2 linked regions of the Alloacidobacterium dinghuense genome follow. The main gene of each other region encodes a partner of the protein of the gene in region 2 in a complex. Links are inferred from orthologs where the notes say so. Each region holds a gene or a part of one and is shown on either strand. Other genes may lie near its edges.

Region 1 (5,806 bases), 770 kb from region 2 along the record:
AATGGTGATCCCTTGACGGAGGAGGAGTTGGACCGTTTGTCCTGCGCAGCAGGACAGCGGTGAAAGAGCGGTGGGCTTCACAGGCTGCGGAAAAAGACTCTTTAGAGTCACTGTTTATGCAGCGGAGGATGAAGTAAGAAACAGGCATGCGTGGAGATGAGGAACAACAGAGTGGGATGTTCAGTTACGTAACGATGGAGGCTCGGATTGCATCGGATCATCCGGCGCGTCAGATTCGTTCGTTGGTGGACCGGGCATTGCAGCGGATGGATGGGGAGTTGGGGAAGCTTTATGCGAGCACAGGCCGTCCGTCGATTGCCCCCGAGCGGCTGCTGCGCGCGCAGTTGCTGATGGTGCTGTATTCGATTCGCTCGGAGCGTCAGCTGATGGAGCAGCTGAACTATAACCTGCTGTTTCGCTGGTTTGTCGGCCTGGAGATGGACGATCCGGTGTGGGACGTGACGGTGTTTACCAAGAACCGGGAGCGGCTGATCTCCGGAGGGGTGAGCCAGCAGTTGCTGCTGGCCGTGGTGGAAGAGGCCCGGGCTCACCAGTGGTTGAGCGAAGCGCACTTCACGGTGGATGGGACGCTGATCCAGGCCTGGGCTTCGACGCGCAGTTTCCAGCCGAAGAAGGAGCCGCCGCAAGCGGGCTCGGGAACTGGCGACGGAGGCCGGATTCGGTTGCGCGACAAGGTGGAGTCGAGGACCGATCCGGATGCGCGGCTTTACCGCAAGGCGGCGGCTGACCGCAGTGTTCCCAGTTATCTGGGTCACGCGTTGATGGAAAACCGCAGCGGATTAGTGATCGCAGCCGAAGCCAGTCTGGCCGCGACGGATGCGGAACGGAGGGCGGCGATCAGGCTGCTGGACCGCGGGGTGGCGCGTCCGGCTGGGGGCAGGTTTACGCTGGGGGCCGACACCCAGTATCAGGCAGCGGAGTTTATCCAGGCGCTGCGGGAGCGCTCGGTGGCTCCGCACGTCAGCGAATATGTGCACGGGAACCTGGGCAAGAATCACCTTACGGCGGCGGAGAGGTCCGATCCGTGGCGCTCAGTAAGTCAGCGCAAACGCAAGTTGATCGAGCGGGTCTTCGCCTGGAGCAAGTTGCACCGGGGGCTGCGGCAAGTGAAACTGCGCGGACTGGAGCGCGTGGACTGGTTCTACCGGCTCACCATCGCTGCATACAACCTGGTGCGCATGCGAAGGCTGATTCCGATGCAAAGCATGGCCGCTTAGGGCCGAAGTGTCTCTGGAGGCCACCAAAACGCCTTTCCAGAGACAAAAACCGCAACCGCAACAAACCGCTGCACAGGCTCAAAGCGCGAAAAAACTCTTCAGCAAGACCATACCAAGCTGAAAGCAGTCTTTTTCCGCAGCCTGTGAAGCCCCGCGTTAGGACCCGACAAAGAAGGGGCTTTAGCCCCGGGCTTTTGCCCTGCTTCTCCTTTGTCAAGGGGATGATCAGCGAGATTTTTCCTAAGCCATTCAAAACAAACATGTTATATTCAACCAATTTTGGCGTACTTTTTGGCCAGAATTGCTATTCTGGATATAGGGGGAATAAAAAGTAGAAGCACCGGCCTTTAGGCCGGTGAATTGAGAGTTATGAGGGAGGGGCTTTAGCCCCGGGCGCTTTAGAACCCACTGCTAAGTGATTGAAAACACTAGAAACGGATTAACCTCTTTCAGATCAGATAGATATCGGGGAATGATCCCCCGCTAAGTTATAGAAAACAAAGGAAACGGCCGAAACACCCGGGGGAGGGGGAGTCGGGTCCGATCACACCATGGCCTCCGACTTCGCACAGCTCGTCAAGCAACAGGCCGACATCGTCAAGATCATCGGCGACCACGTGCGTCTGAAAAAGGCCGGAGCCCAGAACTTCAGCGGCCTCTGTCCCTTTCACAAAGAGAAATCGCCATCATTTTCCGTCCACGCCACGCGCCAGTTCTTTCACTGCTTCGGCTGCGGCGTTTCTGGCGACGTCTTCTCCTTCATCCAGAAGATCGAGAACGTCAGCTTCCCCGAGTCGGTCCGATTCGTCGCGCAGAAGTGCGGCATTCCGCTTCCCAAGCGCGAATTCTCGTCGGAGGAAGAAGCGCAGGAAAGTCGGCAGCGAACGAAGCTGCTCGAATTGCATGAACTGGCCACAGCATGGTTTGAAGAGCAATTGCGCTCGCCCGAAGGAGCCTTGGCGCGCGAATATCTCTCCGGCCGCGGCCTGAAACCTGACGAGATCCAGAAGTTCCGCATCGGCTACGCGCCGGATTCGTTCCACGCCCTGCGCGAGCGCCTCCAATCCGTCGCCGATCAGGAAACCCTGCGGCTTTCCGGCCTCTTCTCCTTCAAGGAGCAGGAAGACGGCAAGCCGGGACCGCTCTACTCGCGCTTCCGCAAGCGAGTATCCTTCCCGATCGCAAACGAGTCAGGCCGCGTGATTGCCTTCACCGCGCGCGCTCTCGAAGCAGGCGAAAAAGCCGGACCAAAGTACCTGAATTCTCCCGAAACACCGCTCTATTCAAAAGGAAACGTCCTCTTCAATCTCGACAAGGCGCGGCAAGCCATCCGCGAAACCGGCTTCGCGGTGCTGGTCGAAGGCCAGATGGACTGCATCTCGGTCTATCTCGCTGGAGTGAAGAATGTGATCGCCACCAGCGGAACGGCCTTCACCGAGGCGCAGGTGCGCCTGCTTTCGCGCTACGCAACGCGCATGATCGTCAACTTCGACCCGGACACAGCGGGCGCGAATGCGGCCGAGAAATCCATCGCACTCCTCACTGAAGAAGGCTTCGAGGTGCGCGTGGTAACGCTCGAAGGCGGCCTCGACCCCGACCGCTACATCCGCGAGCACGGCACGCAGGCCTACATGACCGCTCTGCGCGCAGCGAAGCGCCACTCCGACTACCTGATCGAGCGGGCGCGGCAACTCTTTCCGCCCACAACAGCCGACGCGAAGGTGAAGGCGCTGAACTTCCTGCTGCCACACATCCGGCGCATGCCAAACCGCATCACGCGGGACGAATTCGCCGCCGATGCGGCGCAGAAGCTCGGCATAGATTCCGCCCTAGTGCGCGAGGAGCTGAAACAGGCCGCCGCGAAGCGCCGCGATTCGCTATCGCCAGTAGTCCCTGCCTTCAGCGAAGCAGAGAAGGTATTGCTGCGCGCATTGGCCTGCGCGCCGTCCGATTCAGCCTGCCAGGCTGCAATGGCAGGCTTTGACGCGAATGAACACCACTTCGAAGGATTGACAGTCACTTCCGTACTCAGGAAACTCCGGCACCGTGGTGCAGTCGATCCTATGGCCGCCGTCACCGACCCGCTTGAGCACAGTCTACTGGCGCAGGCATTGTTGGCAGAATCTGAGGCGATCAGCGCCGAGCATGTGACGGCGGCCCTCGACACGCTAAGGCACCGCCATCTGGAGCGCCGTCAGCGTGAACTCCGTGCTTCCATCACCGATGCGGAGCGCACAGGAGACTCCAGTTCTCTGCTCAAGCTGACTGCCGAGAAGCTGGCAGTTGACCGGGAGCTTCGCGGATTCTAACCGCCTGCACCCCCTTTCGGAGGCTGGGCCGACTTCGCCATTCAGGCCCTACGCCGGTAAAATAAGGGGTGATGAGTACGAATCTTGAAACAGCCCTTACGGCCACGCTGGGCAAGGCAGCGCGCGAAGCTGGATTAGCCATCCTTTCCGCAGAAGCAGGCACAGACTTCAATAATCACCCGACAGCGAAGTTCAAACTGGCGCTTTCGCCCGATGCGCCTCCTGCAAAGACGCTGCAGCTGGAGCTGAGCGACGCTTTCGACTTCCATAAGCCCGAGTTGCTTCCGGAAATGACGAGCCACCTGCGGGAAGCCGCGAAGCGCTTGCGCAATCCGCGCCCGGATGCCTATGTGACGGTTGCCGGACTTCCCGTCAGCCTCAACCAGTTCGCATGGCCCTTCCACGGTTCCACCTCCGGAGCCGATACCTACATCGTGCACGGCGTAGCACATCTGGAAGACGGCACCAACTCGCCACTCCACGTGAAGATTGCTGCCAGCATGACGGTGACTTTTGCCGAGATCGTCCCTGCTGCCGAACAGCCCTACGCCGAGACCTTTATCTACAACGCGATTCGCAAGACCTTCGATCAGGGCCAGCTTGAGTTGCTGAAGAGCGGCAACCGTCAGCCTGTTCCGGTGACCACGCGCTACTACAGCCGCTGGCAGAAGAAGTTCATCTTCACTGACACGGACGACGCGAGCCGCCTGGAGTTCCTGGAGCTGAAGGCCTACTGGCTTTCGCATGTGATGGGAAATGATCAGCCGGTATGGATCGCCGATCCACGCGATGCGCAGTATCTCAACACCACGGCTGAGGAGCTGAAGCTCATCGCCGTCGATCTCTCGAAGCGAGGATTGCTGACGCTAACGGACGACTACGCCTCTCCAACGTCGGCATTGTTGGCGCGCGCCGAAGAATATAACGCCAAGATGCACGCTGCCCTCGACATCACGAAGCCAACCTTTAACGAGGAAATGCGGGCCGGCCACACCAACATGTAAGCGCCGGTCCCTCTGTTGGGAAAACCGCGATCGAAGAACTACGCCGTCGCGGTTTTCCATCTATTGAGTGACAGCAGTGCCACAGCGGCTGCAGAATTTCACTCCAGGCGCCAGGGGCGCTCCGCAGGAAGCACAAGCGGGAGCAACGAAGGATTTTGATGGAACGATGCCCGGCACGCCGCCAGTTCCCGGCATCGCGTATTGCAGGCTCGCGGCAAGCATCGTCGCCTGTTCGGCGTTGAATTGGCGCACACGTGCTGGCATGAAGAAGCACTCGATCCAGCTGGCGATGGTGGGAATACCAGTCCAGCAGAAGAGCACATACATAATGCCGAGGCCATTACGCCGAAGATAAAAATGGTGCGCTCCGAAAGTACCAAGGAACAGCGCCAACAATACACCGACCACTTCATCTTTCTGCACTGCGGACATCTGGGCGTAAAAAACCGCCTTTTGCTCATCGGTCAGATTTCCGGTAATCCATGGAGTGGTCATTGGTTAAATTCCCTCGTTCCTGCTACTAAGCAACGATACGCATGCGTCCATAAGATGGTTCCAGATTCACATACGATCCCGCCTGCATCTGAGGAATTGTTGCACTAATCGCGGCCTTCGGTCTCTAATCGGGAAAGCTCTCCATTTCAGGTAGTCAACATGAACGGCATGGAACGTGGCGCAGGAGCCATAAGTAGAAATAAACACGGATGGCTCGGCAATGAGCCATTGCTGGTGCTTGGCCTCGTGCTGCTCACGCTTTATTTTGCTCGCGATCTGTTCATTCCGCTCGCCATGGCGCTCACGCTCAACTTCCTGCTGGCACCGGCAGTCATCCTGTTAGAGCGCTTGCGCCTCCGGCGACTGCCTGCGGTGATCCTGGTGGTACTGCTGGCCTCTGCGTTCATTGGGGTAGTTGGCTGGGTTGTGGTTCGACAACTACTGGACGTCGCCAGTGACCTGCCGAGTTACCGCCAGAATATCGACGAGAAGCTGTCCTCGATCCACGCACCGACGGCAGGGCCGGTAGGGAGTGCTATTTACGGGATCAAGCTTCTCAACCAGGATCTATTTGGCGCCAAACTGTCGCAACCTCTTCCAGCCCCTGAATCAGACAAAACTCGAAACACTCGTCGCACTCGTGCAGCAGTGCCCACAAGCACTGCTCCCACGCAGGTCGTAGTTGTTCAGCCGCCGACGAGCGATCGCGCCTATGCTCAGCAACTGCTCAAGCCAATCATCAAACCCCTCGGAATGCTCG
Region 2 (5,768 bases):
GGCACTGGCCGTCGCGCAGAAAGCCTATGTCGAGCGGACCGCGAAGCCTGCATCGGAAAAGCTGGAGGCTGTTGGCGCAAGGTAAACCCTCCCATCATTTGTCATCCTGAGCGAAGCGCCGGAGGCGCGTGTCGAAGGATCTGCTTTTTACGCTTCGTCGGCCTGTAAAACGACAAATAAAGCAGATCCTTCACTCCGCTCAGGACGACAGCATTGTTGAGGTTAACCATTCAAGGAGCAAGATGAAGATCGTTCTCGCTGAAAAGGTTTCTCCTGCCACGCTTGCTGTTTTCAAGACGGAAGCTGACTGGCAAATTCTTACGCATGACCAGATCACAAATTTGCCGGAATCGCTTGCCGATGCTGACGGCCTCGTTGTGCGTTCTGCGGTTCAGGTAGATGATGCGTTGCTGGCTTCGGCTCCAAAGCTGCGGGTGATCGGCCGCGCTGGTGTCGGCGTAGACAATATTGACGCAGACGCTGCAACGCGACGCGGCATTGTGGTGATGAACACACCCGGAGCCAATGCCGTCGCGGTCGCAGAGCTTACGATTGCGCTGATGCTGTCTCTTGGGCGCATGCTGCCCAAAGCCAACGCAACCATGCATGCCGGCAAGTGGGAGAAGAAATCGCTTCAGGGAACGGAGTTGCGCGGCAAAAAGTTCGGCATTCTCGGACTGGGCCGCATCGGACTTGAAGTAGCACGACGCGCGCGCGCCTTTGGCATGGAACTGATCGGCCACGATCCCTTTGTTTCGGCTGCTGTTGCGCGTGAGAACGCAATCAGGCTCGTCACTGCTGAGGAGCTCTTCCGTGAGTCCGATTATCTGACGCTGCATGTCGGATTCACTCCGCAGACTACGGGCATCATCAACGAAAAGACCATTGCGACAATGAAGAAAGGCGTGCGCATAATCAATTGCGCCCGCGGCGAATTGATTATCGAAGAGGCTTTGGCTGAAGCGCTGAAGAGCGGCCATATTGCTGGTGCGGCTCTCGACGTCTTCCACCAGGAGCCGCCGAAGAACTCGCCGTTCTTTGGACTGGAAAATGTCATTCTCACGCCGCACATCGCGGGATCTACCGCAGAAGCTCAGGAGGCTGTCGGCGTGCAGATCGCATTGCAAGTGCGCGAATATCTGAAGCTGGGCGTGGTGCAGAATGCGGTGAACCTGCCCTCACTCTCGCATGAGGAGTATCTCGAGGTTGCGCCATACATCGAAATGGCAGGGCGCCTTGGAACCTTTCTTGCTCAATTTCCCGAGAGCGGTATCGAGAGCATCGAGCTTTCGTACAGTGGGCGCGTCGCTGAGGGCAAGACCGAGCTGATCCGCAACAGTGCGATCGCCGGCATTCTCGGTCACTCGGAGAGCGTGAATCGCATTAATGCCGCTGCGATTGCAGCTGAGCGCGGTATCCGCATTCACGAAGAGAAAAAGGAAGCAACCAACGGCGGCGCTGGCAGTGTGTTGAAACTGACGCTGCATACGCCGCATTCCGATTTCACGGCCAGCGCCTCGGTCCTGCATGGCGTTTCGGCGCGGCTGCTAAGTCTTGACGGTATCGACATTGAAGCGCCATTGCAGGGGGCACTGCTTACGATTCACAATCGAGACGTACCCGGCGTGATCGGGCGCGTAGGCACGATTCTCGGCGATCACCAGGTGAACATTGCCAACTTTGCATTAGGTCGCTCAGACAGCAGCCGTCGCGTGCCCCAGGGAAATGCGCTTGCCGTTGTCCAGATAGACGGAGCAATTACCGATGCTGCGCTTGAGGAATTGCGCGGGGTAGATGCGATCCTTCAGGTGCACTTGGTGAACTTGAACGGCGGGAAATAGAGCGCCGCTTACGGCTAAAGCGATCAAGCCCGCTTTGCGCGGGCTTTTTTCTTTACTGTTGTGGCTGTTGCTGCTGCTGAGCTGTCTGCGGGTCACCCGGGGGTGGCGCCGGTTGTTGCTTGGCGGAATCAGCGCCTTTGAAAAGGAACGGAACGTGGAAGGGCAGATCGGCGTTGCTCTTCTTCGCAGCCTTCTGCTTCGCGCTCGAGTCTTCAGCAACGACCGTGCGTTGCGAGTTGATGCAGAGCCAGTTCGAACGTACGCGCTGGAAAACGTGTGTGAAGATACCGCGCTCTTCTAGTGTCTCCGGGCCGTTTTTGCGGCGCGTGATGTACGTGCCGTTCACGACGGCAATATCTCCCAGCATGCGCGCACTGATCACCCGTTGCTCCATGGTGAGCGGATCTGTTGTCTTCGTATAGAGCAGAGCGATCTGCTGGTTGCGGGTGCTCACCTCACCACTTGCCGAGATGCCGACGTAGAGCGGCGATAGCAACAGCTCCAAGCCGTACTGATCGCGCTTGACGACGGCATCGCTCCACTGATCTTCGAGCTTCTGCATCTCTTTTATTTCAACGGATTGCGAAGCGTTCGCGGTGGCGGGCGTAACGGCGACAGGGCTTTGCGCGAAGCACGAACCAGCGAGAGTGCAAAGTGCCAGGGAGAACAGGGAATTCCGAATAAACATTTGCTTCATAATTGCATTAGGGCAACTACCCTTATGATATCGCCTCCAGTCGATTAGACGAAAGATATACGAGAAATCTGCATTTCTTGCGGCGAAAAAATGCACACAACCGCCCGGTTTTCAACTAGGTTCGCGCTGTATGCCTGGTCATCCTAGTGGCCTAAACTAGAGCTTCATGGCCACGACTCCCGACATTGCATTTGAGCGCGGATTGCCCGCGAGCATTGACGCTGAACGCTCAATCCTGGGCGCGATTCTGCTCGATAACCACTCTTATAACGAAGCAGCGGAAAAGATTGGCGCGGATGACTTTGCGCTCGATTCGCACCGGCGCATCTTCGGCCGCATGGCCGAGCTGATCGACGCGGGCCGCGCCGTTGATATCGTTACCCTCTCGGAAGAACTGGCCAAGCGAAAGGAAGTCGAAGCTGTCGGCGGGGTCGCTTATCTAGCCTCGCTGACGGAGGGTTTGCCGCGTCGCCTCTCGATTGAAGAATACGTCCGCATCGTCAAGGACAAGTCCCTTTTGCGGCAGCTTATCAACATCTGCTCGACTGCGATCACGCGCGCGGCTGATCAGGGCGAAGAAGCGCTTGAGGTATTGAATGCCGCTGAGAGCGGGCTGCTCGAAGTCACCGAACGCGGTATTACACGGGGCTTCGCCAGTATTCCGGAGATTGTCCGCGATTCGTTCGGCACGATCGACAATTTATACAAAGAAGGCCGTGAAGTCACCGGCCTGGCCACACACTTTGTCGATTTCGACCGCATGACAAGCGGCTTGCAGGCATCGGAGTTGATTATCATCGCTGCGCGCCCGTCAATGGGTAAAACGGCGTGGGCTATTAACATTGCGCAGAACGCGGCAGTGACGGGTGGAAAGGTGGTCGCCGTCTTTTCGCTCGAAATGTCGAAGGAGTCGCTCCTGCGACGCATGCTGGCCTCACAGGCGTTGGTTGACTCACAGAAGATTCAAAAGGGCTTCCTGCTGCGCGAAGATCAACAGAAGCTTACGCACGCACTTGAACAACTCGCCGAATCGAAAATGTTTATCGACGACACTCCCGGGATTTCGCTGACAGAAATGCGCGCCAAGGCGCGCCGTCTGCGACAGATGAACGGGTCTCTGGATCTCATTGTGGTTGATTACCTGCAGCTGATGACGGCCAGCGTCGGTGGGCCGGGCGCGAAGCGGTATGAGAACCGCACGCAGGAAGTCTCGGCCATTTCTCGTGGACTTAAGGCCTTGGCGAAAGAGCTACAGGTTCCGGTGATTGCACTGTCTCAGCTAAGCCGTGCATCGGAGCAACGTGGAGGCGATAAGAAGCCGATGCTTTCCGACTTGCGTGAATCAGGCTCGATCGAACAGGATGCCGACGTCGTTGCCTTCATTCATCGCGAGGCTTATTACAACCGCGATGAGAACGGCCAGCCCGATCCGGACACGGAGAACAAGGCTGAGATCATCATTGCCAAGCAGCGTAACGGCCCGACGGGATCCGTTCATCTCGCATACCTCTCGAAATGCACGCGATTTGAGAACCTCGCCTACGGCCAGGATGGCGGGGACTACTAGCCTGCATGGATTTCTTCAGTGGCGGCATTATTGGATTCTTCTTCGGCTTCGGTTTTGGCGTTGGATGTGCATTGGCTGTGATGTATTCCATCTACACCGGTGGCTACCAGAAGGCCATTGAGGACTCACTACGCGAAGAAAAATCAGACCGTTACCGTCATTGGCTGCCGAAAATCTAGGCGAAGCTCGCAAAAGAGCGATTTAAGGCTTGATTTTCGAATCTCCCGTGTGGGAGTATCTACAGTCCCCCGGAAGACAGGGGAAATAAAAATTCGCAATGCATTGATGAAGACAGCACTTATCGACAGCTAGCCTCCTCCTTCGCAGCATCCAAGAACAAGAAACGATGCGCGGCATCGAAACAGAATCAGCGCTGGCAATGGCTCCCCATCCATCCCTGTTCTGATCAGCCTTGATTGATTTGAAGGAGAAACCTATGCAGGTGTTTTGCCTGGCAACCGTTGAAACAGCTGATGTTCAGTGCAAAGTGTGCGGGCAGAATTACGCGCTTTATTTTGAGTGCAAGTCGCACGAAGAGCGCCAGCAGGCCCTGCAAATGGTTGTTGACACCCTCGATCAACACCATGCAGAGAGTCCAGAGTCCACCGTTCATCCCGACAAGGCCTTTAATGTGCCTGCGTGGCATGGCGTTGCCCACATGTCGGGTGCGGCAATTCTCGGCGGTGCCCCGCCCTGGGCAGCGTGACCAGGCATTTATTTTGTTGCTTGAAAACAGGAACGCCACCCCGAAGGGTGGCGTTTTGAGTTTCGTTCCAGTGCAACTTACTGCTCGCGCTTCCAGTTGACAAGGTCGCCGAGCGTTGTCGTCGAGCTTGAAACCGGCTGCTTGTAAGACTCGACTTCCGCACGGCTGGCTTCTTCGCCGACAGCGCGGAGGCTGAGGCCGACTTTCTTCTCATCCTGATTCATCTTGATGATCTTGAATTCGTGCTCCTGCCCCGCTTCAAGCTTCACCGGAGTGCCGTGGTTGTCGGTTGCTTCGGAAACGTGGCACAGACCTTCAACGCCCTCAGCAATCTCAACGAACGAACCGAACTGCGCCGACCGCAGCACCTTGCCGTGAACCACATCGCCTACACGGTGCTGAGCGAAGAAGGTCTCCCAGACGTCGGGCTGCAGCTGCTTGATTCCGAGCGAGAGACGGCGATTTTCTGGCTCTACGCCAAGAACAACAGCCTTCACCTTCTCGCCCTTCTTCAGAACTTCCGAAGGATGCTTGACGCGCTTGGTCCAGCTCAGGTTCGAGACGTGGACAAGGCCATCGATGCCGTCCTCGATCTCGATGAAAGCACCGAAGTCGGTCAGGTTGCGCACGCGGCCTTCGACATTGGTGCCTGCCGGATAGCGTTCGACCAAGTGCTCCCACGGATTCTCGAGCAACTGCTTCATGCCGAGGGAGATGCGCCGGTCACCCGGGTTGACGGCGAGGATGACCGTCTCAACTTCGTCGCCCGGCTTGACCAGCTTCGACGGATGCTTCATCCGCTTGGACCAGGTCATTTCCGAAACGTGGACGAGGCCTTCGATGCCCTGCTCCAGCTCAACGAATGCGCCGTAGTCGGTCACGCTGAGGACGCGGCCACGAACGCGGGCGCCAATCGGATAGCGCTCGACGGCATCGAGCCACGGATCAGGCGTCAGC

What was found.
Region 1: the proteins of dnaB (region 2) and dnaG are in contact, whole or in part, in a crystal structure (PDB 2R6A), measured with the Geobacillus stearothermophilus proteins. The link is inferred for Alloacidobacterium dinghuense from one-to-one orthologs. Residues at the interface, in WP_033016901.1 of Geobacillus stearothermophilus: Ser13, Glu15, Ala16, Gln18, Glu91, Leu92, Asp94, Ala95, Val96, Pro97, Thr98, Ala99, Ala100, Asn101, Tyr104, Tyr105, Ile108; in WP_049624496.1 of Geobacillus stearothermophilus: Lys456, Leu457, Leu458, Pro459, Ala460, Asn463, Ala464, Leu467, Leu535, Leu536, Ile537, Ala538, Gln544, Glu545, Asp548, Tyr549, His552.

The regions. Positions count from the first base shown.
Region 1 is NZ_CP060394.1:4,674,962-4,680,767, forward strand. The notes cover bases 1,175-4,168. They hold dnaG (DNA primase), read left to right. Parts: upstream 1,175-1,789; coding sequence 1,790-3,547; downstream 3,548-4,168. Other genes in these bases: H7849_RS19365 (IS5 family transposase), read left to right, coding at 1,175-1,238; H7849_RS19375 (hypothetical protein), read left to right, coding at 3,619-4,168. In the rest of the region: more of H7849_RS19365, read left to right, coding at 147-1,174; more of H7849_RS19375, read left to right, coding at 4,169-4,551; H7849_RS19380 (NINE protein), read right to left, coding at 4,612-5,046; H7849_RS19385 (AI-2E family transporter), read left to right, coding at 5,206-5,806. UniProt on the Escherichia coli protein: RNA polymerase that catalyzes the synthesis of short RNA molecules used as primers for DNA polymerase during DNA replication.
Region 2 is NZ_CP060394.1:5,441,195-5,446,962, forward strand. The notes cover bases 1,949-4,904. They hold dnaB (replicative DNA helicase), read left to right. Parts: upstream 1,949-2,704; coding sequence 2,705-4,105; downstream 4,106-4,904. Other genes in these bases: H7849_RS22775 (nuclear transport factor 2 family protein), read right to left, coding at 1,949-2,403; H7849_RS22785 (hypothetical protein), read left to right, coding at 4,111-4,284; H7849_RS22790 (hypothetical protein), read left to right, coding at 4,542-4,811; H7849_RS22795 (30S ribosomal protein S1), read right to left, coding at 4,889-4,904. Also shown: H7849_RS22765 (pyridoxal-phosphate-dependent aminotransferase family protein), read left to right, coding at 1-85; serA (phosphoglycerate dehydrogenase), read left to right, coding at 243-1,841; more of H7849_RS22775, read right to left, coding at 1,894-1,948; more of H7849_RS22795, read right to left, coding at 4,905-5,768. UniProt on the Escherichia coli protein: The main replicative DNA helicase, it participates in initiation and elongation during chromosome replication. Travels ahead of the DNA replisome, separating dsDNA into templates for DNA synthesis.